4 regions of the Pseudomonas sp. 10S4 genome follow, and region 4 is predicted to be linked to each of the others. Evidence: predicted binding sites of a transcription regulator. Region 4 holds the regulator's gene; each other region holds the start of a gene.
The links. Region 4 encodes FliA, which starts transcription of late flagellar genes. Its sites were predicted from a motif close to CTAAAGTTTNNNNNNNNNNNGCCGNTAA; they were not measured.

Region 1: the regulator FliA is predicted to act here: its motif matches at 1,760-1,787, upstream of RHM58_RS08900 (methyl-accepting chemotaxis protein).
Region 2: the regulator FliA is predicted to act here: its motif matches at 1,546-1,573, upstream of flgM (flagellar biosynthesis anti-sigma factor FlgM).
Region 3: the regulator FliA is predicted to act here: its motif matches at 1,872-1,899, upstream of RHM58_RS01670 (flagellar protein MotY).

The regions. Positions count from the first base shown of each region.
Region 1 is NZ_CP133774.1:1,889,326-1,893,537, reverse strand. Features, by position in the region: gene RHM58_RS08900 (methyl-accepting chemotaxis protein) at 1-1,643, opposite strand, end outside; rRNA gene rrf (5S ribosomal RNA) at 1,961-2,076, opposite strand; rRNA gene rrf (5S ribosomal RNA) at 2,185-2,300, opposite strand; rRNA gene RHM58_RS08885 (23S ribosomal RNA) at 2,474-4,212, opposite strand, start outside.
Region 2 is NZ_CP133774.1:36,347-40,558, forward strand. Features, by position in the region: gene RHM58_RS00175 (chemotaxis protein CheV) at 1-598, opposite strand, end outside; gene flgA (flagellar basal body P-ring formation chaperone FlgA) at 681-1,442, shown strand; gene flgM (flagellar biosynthesis anti-sigma factor FlgM) at 1,611-1,937, shown strand; gene RHM58_RS00190 (flagella synthesis protein FlgN) at 1,986-2,453, shown strand; gene RHM58_RS00195 (flagellar brake protein) at 2,543-3,289, shown strand; gene RHM58_RS00200 (MFS transporter) at 3,356-4,212, opposite strand, start outside.
Region 3 is NZ_CP133774.1:348,400-352,611, reverse strand. Features, by position in the region: gene RHM58_RS01685 (peroxiredoxin) at 1-9, shown strand, start outside; gene rnt (ribonuclease T) at 85-762, opposite strand; gene pyrC (dihydroorotase) at 759-1,805, opposite strand; gene RHM58_RS01670 (flagellar protein MotY) at 1,963-2,871, shown strand; gene RHM58_RS01665 (argininosuccinate synthase) at 3,001-4,212, shown strand, end outside.
Region 4 is NZ_CP133774.1:3,733,851-3,738,062, reverse strand. Features, by position in the region: gene RHM58_RS17415 (chemotaxis protein CheA) at 1-244, opposite strand, end outside; gene RHM58_RS17410 (protein phosphatase CheZ) at 298-1,086, opposite strand; gene RHM58_RS17405 (chemotaxis response regulator CheY) at 1,109-1,480, opposite strand; gene fliA (RNA polymerase sigma factor FliA) at 1,649-2,389, opposite strand; gene fleN (flagellar synthesis regulator FleN) at 2,386-3,216, opposite strand; gene flhF (flagellar biosynthesis protein FlhF) at 3,333-4,212, opposite strand, start outside.

The DNA of each region.
Region 1 (4,212 bases), 1.8 Mb from region 4:
CCGGCCTGATTCGCCACTTCGACGCTCTCTTCACTGGAAACCTGGCTGGCGTTCATGGTGGTCACCGCTTCGCGAGAACCGATCTGCAGCGAGGTGATCATCTTGTGGATCTCCTCGGCCGATTCCTGGGTACGGTGTGCCAGGTTGCGCACTTCGTCCGCCACCACCGCAAAACCACGACCGGCTTCACCGGCACGGGCCGCTTCGATGGCTGCGTTCAATGCCAGCAGGTTGGTTTGCTGGGAGATGCCTTTGATCACATCCAGAATGTGCCCGATGTTGTCGGTGCTGGCATTCAGGGTTTCGATCTGGGTGCAGGACAGGCTGATTTTCTGCGACAGCTCGGTCATGGCCAGAATGGTTTTTTCCACCACCTGACGACCGTCATCGGCCTGCTCGCTCGCGCCGCTGGCGTGCTGTGAAGCGTCTGCCGCGTTGCGGGCGATTTCCTGGGTTGCGGCACCGAGTTCGTTGATCGCGGCGGCCACACTGTTGGTACGAGCGCTTTGTTCGTCGGAACCGATGATCGAGGCGTTGGACGACGCCATCACCCGTTGCGACAGGTCATGAACCTGGCGGGTCGCCGAAGACACTTCGGAAATCGACGCGTGAATCCGCTCTACGAACTGGTTGAACGCAGCACCCAGCTCACCGAACTCGTCTTTGCTTTCCACGGCCAGACGACGGGTCAGGTCACCTTCACCTTGGGCGATGTCTTTCATCGCGCGGCCCATGGTGGTCAGTGGACGCATCAGCACGTTGATCAGCAAGCTCAGCAGCACTGCAATGGCGCTCACGGCGATAAACATCGCAATCAGTGCCGAGGTGCGGAATTGGCTCAAAGGCGCGTAGGCCTTGTCCTTGTCGATCGACAGACCGATGTACCACTCGGCACTCGGCAAACCCGTCACCGGGGTGAACGAGAGGATGCGGTCTTGCTTGTTCAGGGTGACTTCCTGGTTGCCCTTCTCGATGCGTACGTTGGTGTTCGGGTAAATATCTTTAAGGTTCTTCATCACCTGATCTTTATCCGGGCTGACGATCACTTGACCGTCGGCACTGACCAGGAACGCGTGGCCGATACCGCCGAAGTCCACCGAGTTGATGATCTTCACCAGGGTTTCGAGGCTCAGGTCGCCGCCAACAACGCCGAGCAACTCGCCGTTCTTTTTCACCGGCAGGGCGATGGTCACTACCAGTCCACCCACCGCGGCCATGTAAGGCGGGGTCAACATGGTCTTGTCGGCAGTGACGGCTTGTTTGTACCAGGGACGCTGACGCGGATCGTAGCCATCCGGCATCTTCGCGTCAGGGCGTTGGGTGAATACGCCATTCGCCTGGCCGACATAGGTGAACTGGAAGTTCGAGGTGAGGGCAGGTTGATCCACCAACCCTGGCAGATCGGCATTCGCACCTTGGTGGGCGACGTTCTGTGCCAGGTTTTCCAACACCAGCACACGGCCGCTCATCCAGTTCTGCACGCTGCTGGCGGTCAAGTCGCCAGCTTGCTGGACGGAGGACTCGAGATTTTCCCGGATCGTATTTCGCTGTAAATAGTCGTTGTACAAAGTGAACAACGCGAAAGCCAGCACTACGACGCCAGAAGCGGCCAGCAGGATTTTATGGCTGAACTTAAGATTCATTTCAGGGGACTTCTTATGGAAAAAGTGGGGATGCGTTCCGGATTGCAACATTCCATGTAACAGCGCAGACGGCTTTCTGAGGCCGCTCTACTTTGGTGCACGCATGTCTCACTAGTCTTTCGGCACGAGAAGGAGAAATCTTAGGGGGTTTGTATGAAATGGCTGGAATTCTTGCCAGATTCCCGCCGAACGGCGTGCTAGAGCGTCTGACTTAGCTTATCTCTGCCACTTTTTCCGTTTGTTGTTTGAAGCTTTTTACCTGCTCCAAAACGACAAAACCCCTGACTGCGTTAGCAGACAGGGGTTTCGGAATTCAATCTTGACGATGACCTACTCTCACATGGGGAAACCCCACACTACCATCGGCGATGCATCGTTTCACTGCTGAGTTCGGGATGGGATCAGGTGGTTCCAATGCTCTATGGTCGTCAAGAAATTCTGTGACCAGCCCGTTACCGCAGTAACGTGCCAGCAAAAAATGGTGACTTCTACTAAAACAAAACCCCTACCTGCATACGCAGATAGGGGTTTCGGAATTTAATCTTGACGATGACCTACTCTCACATGGGGAAACCCCACACTACCATCGGCGATGCATCGTTTCACTGCTGAGTTCGGGATGGGATCAGGTGGTTCCAATGCTCTATGGTCGTCAAGAAATTCGGTAGCCAGGTCGTTCTCCTTACGGAGTACGCTCCAGCGAATGGGTATGTGATAGATCTCGGTGTTTTGTGAGTGTCTCGAACTTTCGGTTCGTTTCGTCTTCACACACCGCAATCTGGTGCTCTTTCGCTTTTCAGCTCGAAGCAAGCAAATTGCTTGGGTGTTATATGGTCAAGCCTCACGGGCAATTAGTATTGGTTAGCTCAACGCCTCACAGCGCTTACACACCCAACCTATCAACGTCGTAGTCTTCGACGGCCCTTCAGGGGACTCAAGGTCCCAGTGAGATCTCATCTTGAGGCTAGTTTCCCGCTTAGATGCTTTCAGCGGTTATCCGTTCCGAACATAGCTACCCGGCAATGCCACTGGCGTGACAACCGGACACACCAGAGGTTCGTCCATCCCGGTCCTCTCGTACTAGGAGACAGCTCCTCTCAAATCTCAAACGTCGCGCGGCGGATAGGGACCGAACTGTCTCACGACGTTCTAAACCCAGCTCGCGTACCGCTTTAATGGGCGAACAGCCCAACCCTTGGGACCTACTCCAGCCCCAGGATGCGACGAGCCGACATCGAGGTGCCAAACCATGCCGTCGATATGGACTCTTGGGCAAGATCAGCCTGTTATCCCCGAGGTACCTTTTATCCGTTGAGCGACAGCGCTTCCACAAGCCACTGCCGGATCACTAGTCCCGACTTTCGTCCCTGCTCGACTTGTCAGTCTCACAGTCAAGCTCCCTTGTGCACTTACACTCGACACCTGATTGCCAACCAGGTTGAGGGAACCTTTGGGCGCCTCCGTTACTTTTTAGGAGGCAACCGCCCCAGTCAAACTACCCACCATACACTGTCCTCGATCCGGATAACGGACCTGAGTTAGAACCTCAAAGTTGCCAGGAGTGGTATTTCAACGTTGACTCCACCTGAACTAGCGTCCAATCTTCACAGTCTCCCACCTATCCTACACAAGCCACACCGAACACCAATACCAAGCTGTAGTAAAGGTCACGGGGTCTTTCCGTCATGCTGCGCGTAACGAGCATCTTTACTCGTAATGCAATTTCTCCGAGTTCGCGGTTGAGACAGCTGGGAAGTCGTTACGCCATTCGTGCAGGTCGGAACTTACCCGACAAGGAATTTCGCTACCTTAGGACCGTTATAGTTACGGCCGCCGTTTACCGGGGCTTCGATCAAGAGCTTCGCGTTAGCTAACCCCATCAATTAACCTTCCGGCACCGGGCAGGCGTCACACCCTATACGTCCACTTTCGTGTTTGCAGAGTGCTGTGTTTTTAATAAACAGTCGCAGCGGCCTGGTATCTTCGACCGGCATGGGCTTACGCAGTAAATGCCTTCACGCCTCACCGGCCCCCTTCTCCCGAAGTTACGGGGGCATTTTGCCGAGTTCCTTAACCACGAGTTCTCTCAAGCGCCTTGGTATTCTCTACCCAACCACCTGTGTCGGTTTGGGGTACGGTTCCTGGTTACCTGAAGCTTAGAAGCTTTTCTTGGAAGCATGGCATCAACCACTTCGTGTTCTAAAAGAACACTCGTCATCAGCTCTCGGCCTTAGAATCCCGGATTTACCTAAGATTCCAGCCTACCACCTTAAACTTGGACAACCAACGCCAAGCTGGCCTAGCCTTCTCCGTCCCTCCATCGCAATAACCAGAAGTACAGGAATATTAACCTGTTTTCCATCGACTACGCTTTTCAGCCTCGCCTTAGGGACCGACTAACCCTGCGTCGATTAACGTTGCGCAGGAAACCTTGGTCTTTCGGCGTGGGTGTTTTTCACACCCATTGTCGTTACTCATGTCAGCATTCGCACTTCTGATACCTCCAGCAAGCTTCTCAACTCACCTTCACAGGCTTACAGAACGCTCCTCTACCGCATCACCTAAGTGA
Region 2 (4,212 bases), 3.6 Mb from region 4:
TTTGCAGGCAACGGGTCACCTGCTTGCGCGCCACCGACGAGTCATCGACCGTCAGCACTCGCAAGGACAAGGCCTTGTGCTGGGTTTCGACATCGACCACCCCCACCGAAATCGCTTCCGGTGTCGGCGCAACCTCCGCCAGGACTTTCTCGACATCGATGATTTCGACTAACTGATTGTCGACCCGAGTCACAGCCGTGAGGTAATGATCGCGTCCAGTGCCCTTGGGTGGCGGATGAATCTCCTCCCAGTTCATGTTGACGATGCGCTCTACCGACCGGACCAGGAAACCCTGAGTCTTGGTGTTGTACTCCGTGATGATCACGAAGGGATTGCTTTGATCTTTAAGTGCACCGGCACCGGTCGCCATCGCCAGATCGAGGATCGGGATGGTCGCCCCACGAATATTTGCCACACCGCACACGACGGGACTGGACTTGGGCATCAGAGTCAGTTTGGGGCATTGCAGCACCTCACGAACCTTGAACACGTTGATCCCGTAGAGTTGCTGGCCGTCGAGACGGAACAACAACAGCTCCAGGCGATTCTGCCCTACCAGTTGCGTGCGCTGGTTTACCGAATCCATTACACCAGCCATGCCCAGACTCCTACACCAACGCTAAGTTGTGTTGCGACGCACATTCATCACTAAACGGCACGGCGCTTGCTTTTTAACCCTTATGAACGATCAAACGACATTTTTCCGACGCCTGACATCAAACTACCGCAAATTGCTTTGCGTGATGTCGGCTGCTTGCCTGTTGACCCCTGGCAGCCCTGCCGTTGCTGATGCGGTTACCTTGCCTGACATGCTTATCGGCGTCACTCAGGGCTTTCTTGAATTCACCGTAGAGGACTATCTGGCTACCAGTCAAACGGAAGGTCGCTACGAAATCGAGGTCAAGCAGCTCGATCCGCGACTGCGCATGCCCATGTGCGACAAGGAATTGACAGCCTCCCTGGAAAGCCCGGCCACCCCCATCGGGCGGGTTACAGTCAAGGTTCGTTGCGAGGGCAGCTCCCCCTGGACCGTGTTCGTACCCGCTCAAGTGCACCTGTTTCGAGAGGTCGTCACCACCACTCGCCCGCTCAGGCGCGCCGGCATCATCGAACCGGGCGATGTCGTTTTACGCGAGCGCGACATCAGCTTGATCAACCAGGGGTATTTCACCTCGGTTGACCAGGCCATCGGACAGAAACTTACCCGACAAACGGTAGGCGATCAGGTCATCACCCTGGTCCATCTCGAACAGGCGGAAGTCGTACGCAAGGGTGATCAGGTGGTGATTACCGCACGCAGTGGTACGCTCAGTGTGCGCATGCCGGGCGAAGCGCTCTCCAATGGCGGCCTGGCTGAACAGATAAGGGTAAAAAACCTCAATTCCATGCGAGTCATCAAGGCGCAAGTCACCGCGCCAGGCCAAGTGGAAGTGTCCATGTAGGGCTCTCTGTTTTGTGAAGCTATGGCGCGCCGCCTGGCTGTTGCCTAAACTGTGCCCCATGCAGGACAAGTGCTGGCGCATGCGGCTCATTGCTTAAATGAGCCTAAAGTTTTCGCAGGGATTGCCGAAAACATGGCAAGCGTCCAAATACCCAGAGGTTTTTTTATCATGGTCATCGATTTCAGCCGTTTAAACAGCTCCTCGCCACTTACGGGCAGTACACGTACCAGCGTTGCCAAGGAAACCGCCGACGCCGGCAAATCCGCACCGCTGACTACCCCGGCCGAACAGGCCAGTACCGTCACAAGCGGGGAATCGGTACATCTCAGCAATGAGGCTCAACAGTTGCAAAAGGTCACTGACAAGCTGCGCGATCAGCCTGCCGTCGACAACGCCCGTGTGGCCGAGTTGAAAGCAGCGATTGCCGATGGCAGCTATAAAGTCGACAGCAACCGTGTAGCCAGCAAACTGCTCAACTTCGAAGCCCAGCGCTAGGCCATCGCCTGCGCCAGGCTTTTGGACGCTTAAAACCCAAGGCCAGCCATGCACGACACTAATCTACTGCAACTGATCACCGACGACTTTGCTCCAGCTCAACGCTTGCTGGCGTTATTGCAAACCGAGTCCCTCGCCTTGCACGGTCGCGACATGCCACTGCTTGAAGAAATTCTGGCGGAAAAACAGGCATTGATCATTTTGCTCGAACAGCATGGCCGCAAGCGCAGCGAAATCCTCGCCAGCCTGAACCTGCCCCTCACTCGCGCCGGCCTTGAGCAACTCGCCAGCCATTCGAGCATTGGCGGTCAGTTGCTGGAACAAAGCGATGTGCTGACCGATCTTCTGGCTCAATGCCAGGCTGCCAACGTCAAGAATGGCCAGTCGATCCTGATGCAGCAGGCCGCTACGGCCAATCAGCTGAAAATCCTCACCGGTGGCGAACCTCCAGCGCTCTATGATGCACGCGGATCAACTGCCAAGATGGCCGGACCTCGTCCGCTCAGTCAGGCTTGAGTCCGCTAATGAGCACGCCCTATCAAGACGCGAAACATGCTGGCAGAATGCCGGCTAGTAGTCATATTTTGTCTGGAGATTGATGAACCGTGTTCAATGCCTTAAGTGCGGAAGATGCTCCGCAGCCACCCAAGGTGCTCACCACACCCCTGGAAATCTCCGGCAACCTGCGCCAGCTGCAAGACAGCCATGATCCGCTGATCATCACGTTCCACGAACGTAGCCAGCGCTTCCAGAGCTATCTGGTGGACATCGATCGTGACAGCAACATGATCGCCCTGGACGAGATGATCCCCCGTGACGGTGAACGCTACCTGTTGGCCGGTGAACCATTCCGGGTCGAAGGCTTCCACGACGGTGTGCGCATTGCCTGGGAAAGCAACGGTCCGTTGACCATCGACGAGTCCGGTGGTGGTCGTTGCTATCGGGGCGCGCTGCCGACCGAGGTGGTTTACCACCAGCGTCGCAATGCCTTTCGCGCCGCGTTGAAGCTGGCGCAACTGGTTAATGTCGAACTGGGCGGTGAAAAACTCAAGTCGCCAATCAACGGCAAGTTGCTGGATATCTCTGCCACTGGCTGCAAGCTGCGCTTCGAAGGCGATATCACTTCCAGCCTGCAACTGGGCCAAGTCTATGACCGCTTCATCGCCGCCCTGCCCTTTGGCAGCATGACGGCCCCGGTTGAACTGCGTTACTTACACTTCGAAGAAAGAATCTCCACCACGTTCGCCGGCGTACGCTTTCACAACATGAGCGGCCTGGTGCAACGGCAGGTCGAGCGCTTCGTCTATCAGCTTCAGCGCGAAGCCCGGCGCTTCGACAAAGACGACATGTAAGCACTGCGCTTCAATAAAAAACGGGCAGTCCCTTGCGGTGACTGCCCGTTTTTTTATGCATGGATATTAAGGTCTGGCCTCGGTGAAGCTTTGTTCGCGACCTGTGTCCGGGTCGTGCGGTTCTTCCGGAGACGGATCGGTTTCAGGTTTCGGCTCAGGGTCCGGTTCAGGATCGATCGGGTTCTGCATCTGATCCTGCACCACCTGCTCATCGACCCGCGGGTCAAGGGCTGCCACCAGCGGTGAACTCGACATGCTGTCAGGCATGGCCACGTGATGCAGTGGCGCATCGTCGACCTGATGCAGGTTGGTCACCGCTTTCGGGCGAATCCGCCACACCAGCACCAGCGCAAAGAAGCTGAAGAAGGCATACAGCATGTGGCTGCCGAACAGTTTCATCAGCACCCCGGCCACCAGCGGCCCGATACTGGCGCCAACGCCGTAGGTCACCAAAAGCATCGCTGTCAGGGAAACCCGACGATCCCCCTCAACGTGGTCATTGGAAAACGCCACCGCCAACGGATACAGGCAAAACTGCACCAGCGAACAGAAGAACCCGGCGATGAACAGCACCTCCAGCGGCACTTCGGTCATGATCGCCAGCGGCAACGCAGCAACGGCCAGACACAAAGCGAAGCAGCGGATCAGCAACGCCCGGTCATAACGATCAGACAACCAGCCCAACGGCCACTGCACCACCAGACCGGCAAAAATGCAGCTACCCATGAACAGACCGACCTGCTCGGTCGAAAGCCCTTGTTGCGAGGCATACAACGGTGCCAGACCGTAGAACGAACCGACGATCAACCCGGCCCCCAACACCGTGCTCAACGACTGCGGCACTCGCTTGATGAAGAACCGCGGCTCCATCGGTGCCGGATGCAAAGGCGCCGGGTGAATGCGTCGGGTCAGGGCCACCGGCA
Region 3 (4,212 bases), 3.4 Mb from region 4:
GCGCTGTAAGCCCAAGCGTAAGGCATAAAAAACCGGCCGCCAAGGCCGGTTTTTTTGTGGGCGGGATAAATCCCTTCGACCGTATCAGTCGTTGAAGTCTTCCCAGCCGCCCATTTGTTTCCAGCGATTGACGATGCCGCAGAACAGCTCGGCCGTCTTCTCGGTATCGTAGCGAGCCGAGTGGGCCTCACGACCGTCAAAGTCGATATCGGCAGCCTGACAGGCCTTGGCCAGTACAGTCTGGCCATACGCCAAGCCGGCGAGGGTTGCGGTGTCGAAGCTGGAGAATGGATGAAACGGGTTACGTTTCATGTCCAGGCGCGCGACAGCGGCGTTGAGGAAGCCCAGATCGAAGCTGCTGTTGTGGCCGACCAGAATCGCCCGTTTGCAACCGTTGGCTTTCAGGGCCTTGCGGATGCCCCGGAAGATATCGGTCAGTGCGGTTTCTTCGCTCACGGCCATGCGCAGCGGGTGATCGAGCTTGATCCCGGTGAATTCCAGGGCGGCCGCTTCGATGTTCGCGCCTTCAAACGGCTCTACACGAAAGAAGTAAGTGTGATCGGGATACACAAAGCCTTTTTCGTCCATGGCGATGGTGGTCGCCGCGATTTCCAGCAGGGCGTCGGTGGCCGAGTTGAAACCACCGGTTTCTACGTCGACGACAACCGGCAGGTAACCACGGAATCGGGCCGCCATTGGATGACGAGGACCGCCTCCGCCGCCTTGACCGTCCTGTTCGTCGTCGAAATGGTCTTCACTCACGCGTGTTCCTCCAGCAGGCGCCAGCGCAGTTTTTCACCGGCGCGCAGCGGGATTACGGTCAGCTCGCCAAATGGCAGGCTGGTTGGGGCGGTCCACTCATCGCGGACCAGGGTGATGCGATCTGTATTCACCGGCAGGCCATAGAAGCGCGGGCCGTTGAGGCTGGCGAAGGCTTCGAGCTTGTCCAGCGCGTTGCGCTGTTCGAAGGCTTCGGCATACATCTCGATTGCAGCATAAGCGGTATAGCAACCGGCACAGCCGCAAGCGGCTTCTTTGGCGTGCTGGGCATGCGGCGCCGAGTCGGTGCCGAGGAAGAACTTCTCGCTGCCGCTGGTGGCGGCGTCGAGCAGGGCTTCCTGGTGAGTGTTGCGCTTGAGAATCGGCAGGCAGTAGAAGTGCGGCCGAATCCCGCCCACCAGCATGTGGTTGCGGTTGTAGAGCAGGTGATGAGCGGTGATGGTCGCGCCAACGTTGGCCGAAGCCGCGTTGACGAACTGCACGGCGTCAGCGGTGGTGATGTGTTCGAACACCACTTTGAGTGTCGGGAAACGCTCGACCACACGTCGCATGTGCTCATCGATGAAGATCTTTTCGCGGTCGAACACGTCGACATCGCCACGGGTGACTTCACCGTGAATCAACAAAGGCATCCCGACTTCGGCCATGGCCTCGATCGCCGGGAAAATCTTGTCGATGCTGGTGACGCCAGAATCCGAGTTGGTGGTGGCGCCGGCCGGGTACAGCTTGGCGGCGTGAACGAAACCGCTGGCCTTGGCCTCACGAATTTCTTCGGGCTGGGTGCGGTCGGTCAGGTACAGCACCATCAGCGGTTCGAAACGACTGCCGGCCGGGCGTGCAGCGAGAATCCGCTGGCGATAGCCGTCGGCTTCAGCGGCGTTGCGCACCGGAGGTACCAGGTTGGGCATGATGATGGCGCGACCAAAGGTGCGCGCGACATCCGCAACGGTATTGGACAAAACAGCACCATCGCGAAGATGAATATGCCAGTCGTCGGGACGCAGCAGGGTCAGGCGGTCGGACATGAGGGGATTCCAGGCGGGTCAAACTGAGGGGAATGCTACCGGAAAAGACTCATGCAGGCACTCGCTATCAAGTTTTGCAGCAAGCTTCCGATATCCAATAGGTATGCCGTAAACGTATGTGTCGGTCTTTTTGTTGTAGAAGCCAGTGGAGCCTCCCGTGCGCCAGCGTTATTTAGCCTTGCTCAGTGTGTTTGCCAGCCTTCCCGCGATGGCGCTCACTTTCCAGACCCGTCTGGAGAGCATCGAGTGGACGGTCGAAGGTGACAAGTTCGAATGCCGACTGACCCAGCCGATCACCGATTTCGGTTCCGGTGAGTTCGTGCGTCGTGCCGGCGAGCAGGCGATTTTTCGTCTCAAAGCCTACAACTCAATGATTGGCGGCGGTTCCGCGACTTTGCTGGCGGCCGCCGCGCCGTGGCAACCGGGGCGTGGGGACATCAACCTGGGCTCGGTGAACATTGGCAGCGGCAACGTGCTGTTCAACAGTTCGCAGGTTCAGGCCGGGCGCCTGATCAGTGGTTTGATGGACGGTCGTAGCCCAGTCATTCGGCACGCTTCGGGCGACGGTCGGGTGTCTGAAGTGCGTTTGCTGCCGGTCAAGTTCAGCAAAGCCTTCAATGACTATCAAGGTTGCGTGGCCAAGCTGTTGCCGCAGAATTTCGAGCAGGTGAAGCAATCCGAAGTCGGCTTCTCTGGTGAAGGTGTCGATCTGGATCCGGCAGCCAAGGCCAAGTTGCAGGTCATGCTGGCGTTCATGAAGGCTGACCCGACGGTCAATCACATCGAACTTGACGGTCATTCCGACAACAGCGGTAATCGTCTGACCAACCGTGAACTGTCACGCCGCCGGGCGCTGGCGGTGATGGACTTCTTCAAGGCCAATGGCATTCAGGAGTCGCAGATCACCATGCGTTTCCACGGTGAGCGCTATCCTTTGGCGCCAAACACCAATGCGGCCAACCGGGCCAAGAATCGTCGGGTGGCCGTGCGCCTGGAGCGCGTTGCGCCCATCGACAAACCGGCACCTGCGGCCACCGCTTCCGCAGGCGCTGCGGCGACCTCCTGAACCCGCTGTAATCGTCGCTCGCTCGACATAATCTGTCGCTTCGTCGTCATAAGCTGTCGCGCCACTGTAAATTATTCTGTATGAGCGGTAGACTTCTCGGCTTTCCGTAGAACCCCGTGGAGTGATGGCATGGCGGACGTAAACAAGGTCGTTCTGGCGTATTCCGGCGGCCTGGACACTTCGGTGATCCTCAAGTGGCTGCAGGATACTTATAACTGTGAAGTAGTGACCTTCACCGCTGACCTGGGTCAGGGCGAAGAGGTCGAACCGGCCCGCGCCAAGGCTCAGGCCATGGGCGTAAAAGAAATCTACATCGACGATCTGCGCGAAGAGTTCGTGCGTGATTTCGTGTTCCCGATGTTCCGTGCCAACACCGTTTACGAAGGCGAGTACCTGCTGGGTACCTCCATCGCTCGTCCGTTGATCGCCAAACGCCTGATCGAAATCGCCAACGAAACCGGTGCAGATGCCATTTCCCATGGCGCGACCGGCAAGGGTAACGACCAGGTTCGTTTCGAACTCGGCGCCTACGCCCTCAAGCCAGGTGTGAAAGTAATCGCTCCTTGGCGCGAGTGGGACCTGCTCTCCCGTGAAAAGCTGATGGATTATGCTGAAAAGCACAACATCCCGATCGAGCGCCACGGCAAGAAAAAATCCCCGTACTCGATGGATGCCAACCTGCTGCACATCTCCTATGAAGGCGGCGTGCTGGAAGACACCTGGACCGAGCACGAAGAAGACATGTGGAAATGGACCGTCTCCCCGGAGAACGCTCCTGATAAAGCGCAATACCTGGAACTGACCTACCGCAACGGCGACATCGTCGCACTGGACGGCGTCGAAATGACCCCGGCCACCGTGTTGGCGACCCTGAACCGTATCGGTGGTGAACACGGCATCGGCCGTCTGGACATCGTCGAAAACCGCTACGTGGGCATGAAGTCCCGTGGCTGCTACGAAACCCCAGGCGGCACCATCATGCTGCGTGCTCACCGGGCGATCGAATCGATCACCCTGGACCGCGAAGTGGCTCACCTCAAAGATGAGCTGATGCCTAAATACGCCAGCCTGATCTACACCGGTTACTGGTGGAGCCCTGAGCGTCTGATGCTGCAACAGATGATCGATGCGTCCCAGGCCCACGTGAACGGTGTCGTGCGCCTGAAGCTGTACAAGGGCAACGTGATCGTCACCGGCCGCAAGTCCGATGAATCGTTGTTCGACGCCAACATCGCGACCTTCGAAGAAGATGGCGGCGCCTACAACCAGGCCGACGCGGCGGGCTTCATCAAGCTCAACGCCTTGCGCATGCGTATTGCCGCCAACAAGGGTCGCAAGCTG
Region 4 (4,212 bases):
GTTCACCCTTGCGCAGGATGTCGAACACGTTCTCGGCGATGTGACAGCACTCCACCAGCTCATTGAGCTGGAGGAAGCCGGCGCCCCCTTTTACAGTGTGGAAACCGCGAAAAATTGCATTGAGCAAGTCCGCATCATCCGGTCGGCTTTCCAGCTCAACCAGTTGTTCGGACAGCTGCTCTAGAATCTCGCCGGCCTCAACCAGGAAATCCTGAAGGATCTCTTCATCGGCGCCGAAGCTCATTAAGGGGGTGCTCCTAAGGTCTAAAAACCTAAAAAACCTGAAATTCTAAAACTCTAAAATCCTAGGCTGGATAACAAATCGTCCACATCGTCCTGACCGGACACAACATCTTCTCTTTTATCGGCATGAATCTGCGGACCTTCACCCTGAGAGAGATGTTTTTGCGGATCTTTTTCAGCCAGCATCGCTTCACGGTCATGTTCGATACCCGCAAAGCGGTCTACCTGACTGGCCATGAGCACGAGCTTGAGCAGGTTACTTTCAACTTCGGTGACCAATTGGGTCACGCGCTTGATCACTTGACCGGTGAGGTCCTGGTAATCCTGAGCCAGCAGAATGTCGTTCAGGTTGCTCGACACCACGCGATTGTCTTCGCTGCTGCGTGTCAGGAAACCGTCGACCCGCCGCGCCAGCTCACGGAACTCTTCAGCCCCGACTTCGCGACGCATGAACCGTCCCCAGTCGGTGCTCAACGCCTGGGCTTCATTGCTCAGGCCGTTGACCAGCGGCGTGGCGTTTTCCACCAGGTCCATGGTGCGGTTGGCTGCGGCCTCGGTCAGCTTGACCACATAACCCAGACGCTCGGTGGCGTCCGTGATCTGCGAAACTTCCTCGGCTTGCGGCATGTGCGGGTCAATCTGAAAATTGACGATCGCGCTATGCAGCTCACGAGTGAGCTTGCCCACTTCCTGGTACAGGCCGCGGTCACGGGTCTGATTGAGCTCATGGATCAGTTGCACAGCGTCGCCAAACTTGCCTTTTTCAAGGCTGTCGACCAGTTCGCGGGCATGTTTTTTCAGGGTCGACTCAAAGTCGCCCTGTGAAGATTCGTTATGGTCCATAGCTCCCCCGTGGCGCAGTTTCTCAACCGATGCGTTCGAAAATCTTCTCGATTTTGTCTTTCAACGCCTGGGCCGTGAAGGGTTTGACCACATAGCCGTTTACACCGGCCTGGGCCGCTTCGATGATTTGCTCGCGCTTGGCTTCAGCAGTCACCATCAGCACCGGCAGGTGCTTGAGTCTTTCATCGGCGCGCACGTGGCGCAGCAGATCGATACCGGTCATGCCAGGCATGTTCCAGTCCGTTACCAGAAAGTCGATGCTGCCGCTGTTGAGAACCGGAATGGCAGTGATGCCATCGTCAGCCTCGACCGTGTTGGTGAACCCAAGGTCACGCAACAGGTTTTTAATGATCCGCCGCATCGTTGAGAAGTCATCAACGATGAGGATTTTCATGTTCTTGTCCAATTCGACCTCCAAGCAGTCTTAAACGCGCCCAGCACCTGGACACGCCACTTCAATCAATCCGGCAAAGCACTCAAATGACTGTCTGGAGCACAACAGATCGAGACCGCTGCAGTTCAACACCACACCAGCCTCGTTCGCAGTGTCCCCACACTGCCTTCAGCGCGCTCGCCACTCCCCCAAACGCCCCCGCAAACGGGCCGCGCACTGGCTGTGTAACTGGCTGACACGCGATTCGCTGACCCCCAGGACCTCACCGATTTCCTTGAGGTTCAGCTCTTCGTCGTAGTACAGCGCCAACACCAGTCGCTCACGCTCCGGCAAATTGGCAATCGCGTCCGCCAACGCAGCCTGGAAACGTTCATCTTCCAGATCGCGTGACGGCTCCAGATGAGCACTGGCGCCGTCCTCATGCAGCCCTTCGTGTTCGCCGTCCTGCAACAGGTCGTCGAAACTGAACAGGCGGCTGCCCAAGGTGTCGTTCAAAATCCCGTAATAATCGTCGAGACTCAATTGGAGTTCGGCCGCAACCTCGTGATCTTTAGCGTCACGGCCGGTTTTAGCTTCAATCGAGCGAATTGCGTCGCTGACCATGCGGGTATTGCGGTGGACCGAACGTGGCGCCCAGTCCCCTTTGCGTACTTCATCGAGCATCGCGCCGCGGATTCGAATGCCCGCGTACGTCTCGAAACTCGCGCCTTTGCTGGCGTCGTATTTGGTCGATACTTCAAGCAGGCCGATCATCCCGGCCTGGATCAGGTCTTCCACCTGAACACTGGCCGGCAAACGTGCCAGCAAGTGGTAAGCAATGCGTTTAACCAGTGGCGCGTAACGCTCGATCAGCTCGTACTGCGAGTCACGTGCCGACTTCTTGTAGAGGTTGTAGCCACTGGCTGTCATAGGACGGGTCCTGCGGTCTGTTGCACGAGACGCTCGACGAAAAATTCCAGATGCCCGCGCGGGTTGGCCGGCAGTGGCCAGGTGTCGACCTTCTGTGCAATCGCCTTGAACGCCAGGGCGCACTTGGAGCGCGGGAAGGCTTCGTAGACGGCACGTTGCTTCTGCACGGCCTTGCGCACGCTTTCGTCGTAAGGCACGGCGCCGACGTATTGTAAGGCGACGTCGAGGAAGCGGTCCGTGACCTTGGTCAACTTGGCGAACAGGTTGCGACCTTCTTGCGGGCTCTGGGCCATATTGGCCAGGACGCGGAAGCGGTTCATGCCGTAATCGCGATTCAGCAGTTTGATCAGCGCGTAGGCGTCGGTGATGGAGGTCGGCTCATCGCAGACCACCAGCAACACTTCCTGGGCGGCGCGGACAAAACTGACTACCGAGTCACCAATACCGGCAGCTGTGTCGATCACGAGTACGTCGAGGTTGTCGCCGATATCGCTGAAGGCCTGGATCAGGCCGGCATGTTGGGCCGGGCTCAGATGAACCATGCTCTGGGTACCGGAAGCGGCCGGGACGATGCGAATACCGCCCGGGCCTTGCAACAGAACGTCGCGCAGCTCGCAGCGGCCTTCGATCACGTCGGCCAGGGTACGTTTTGGCGTCAGTCCCAACAGAACGTCGACGTTCGCCAGCCCCAGATCGGCATCCAGCAGCATGACGCGCCGGCCGAGCTCAGCTAGAGCCAGGGACAAGTTCACTGACACGTTAGTCTTCCCGACGCCACCTTTGCCGCCGGTCACCGCGATCACCTGTACGGGATGCATGCTGCCCATGTTATTTCTTTACCTTGTCTTGCATAGACGGAGGCCACATTACTGGCTGCGCGTTCATCAACTGAACAATGCATGGCAGACCATCGATGTAGGTACAAAAACTGTTCATTAGTACCTCAGCCAACCTGCTTGGTCGGGCTGTGGTAAATATCAGCGAACATGTCAGCCATGGCTTCTTCGCTGGGTTCTTCCTGCATTTGCACGCTGACCGCGCGACTGACCAACTGATGACGTCGCGGCAGATGCAAATCATCCGGGATACGCGGACCATCGGTGAGGTAAGCCACCGGCAATTCATGACTGATAGCCAGGCTCAACACCTCGCCCAGACTCGCCGTTTCATCCAGTTTAGTCAGGATGCAGCCAGCGAGCCCGCAACGCTTGTAACTGTGATAAGCGGCGGTTAGAACCTGTTTTTGGCTGGTGGTTGCCAGGACCAGATAATTTTTTGATTTGATGCCACGACCGGCCAGGCTTTCGAGCTGCATGCGCAATGCCGGATCGCTGGCCTGAAGGCCGGCAGTATCGATCAGCACCACGCGTTTACGCAGCAGCGGGTCCAGCGCCTGAACCAGCGACTGGCCCGGATCGACGTGGGTCACCGACACATTAAGAATCCGGCCCAATGTCTTGAGTTGTTCCTGAGCACCGATACGGTAGCTGTCCATGCTCACCAGCGCGATGTTTTGCGCGCCGTACTTGAGCACGTAACGGGCGGCGAGCTTGGCCAGCGTGGTGGTCTTGCCCATGCCGGCAGGGCCGACCATGGCAATCACACCGCCCTCTTCCAGTGGCTCGACTTCCGGTGTGGCGATCATCCGCGCCAGGTGCGCCAGCAACATGCGCCAGGCCTGACGAGGTTCTTCAATATCGGTAATCAGCGCTAGCAGATCGCGCGACAACGGGCCGGACAAGCCGATGCGTTGCAGGCGACGCCACAGGTTCGCCTGGGCCGGACGGCTGCCTTGCAACTGATTCCAGGCCAGGGAGCCGAGT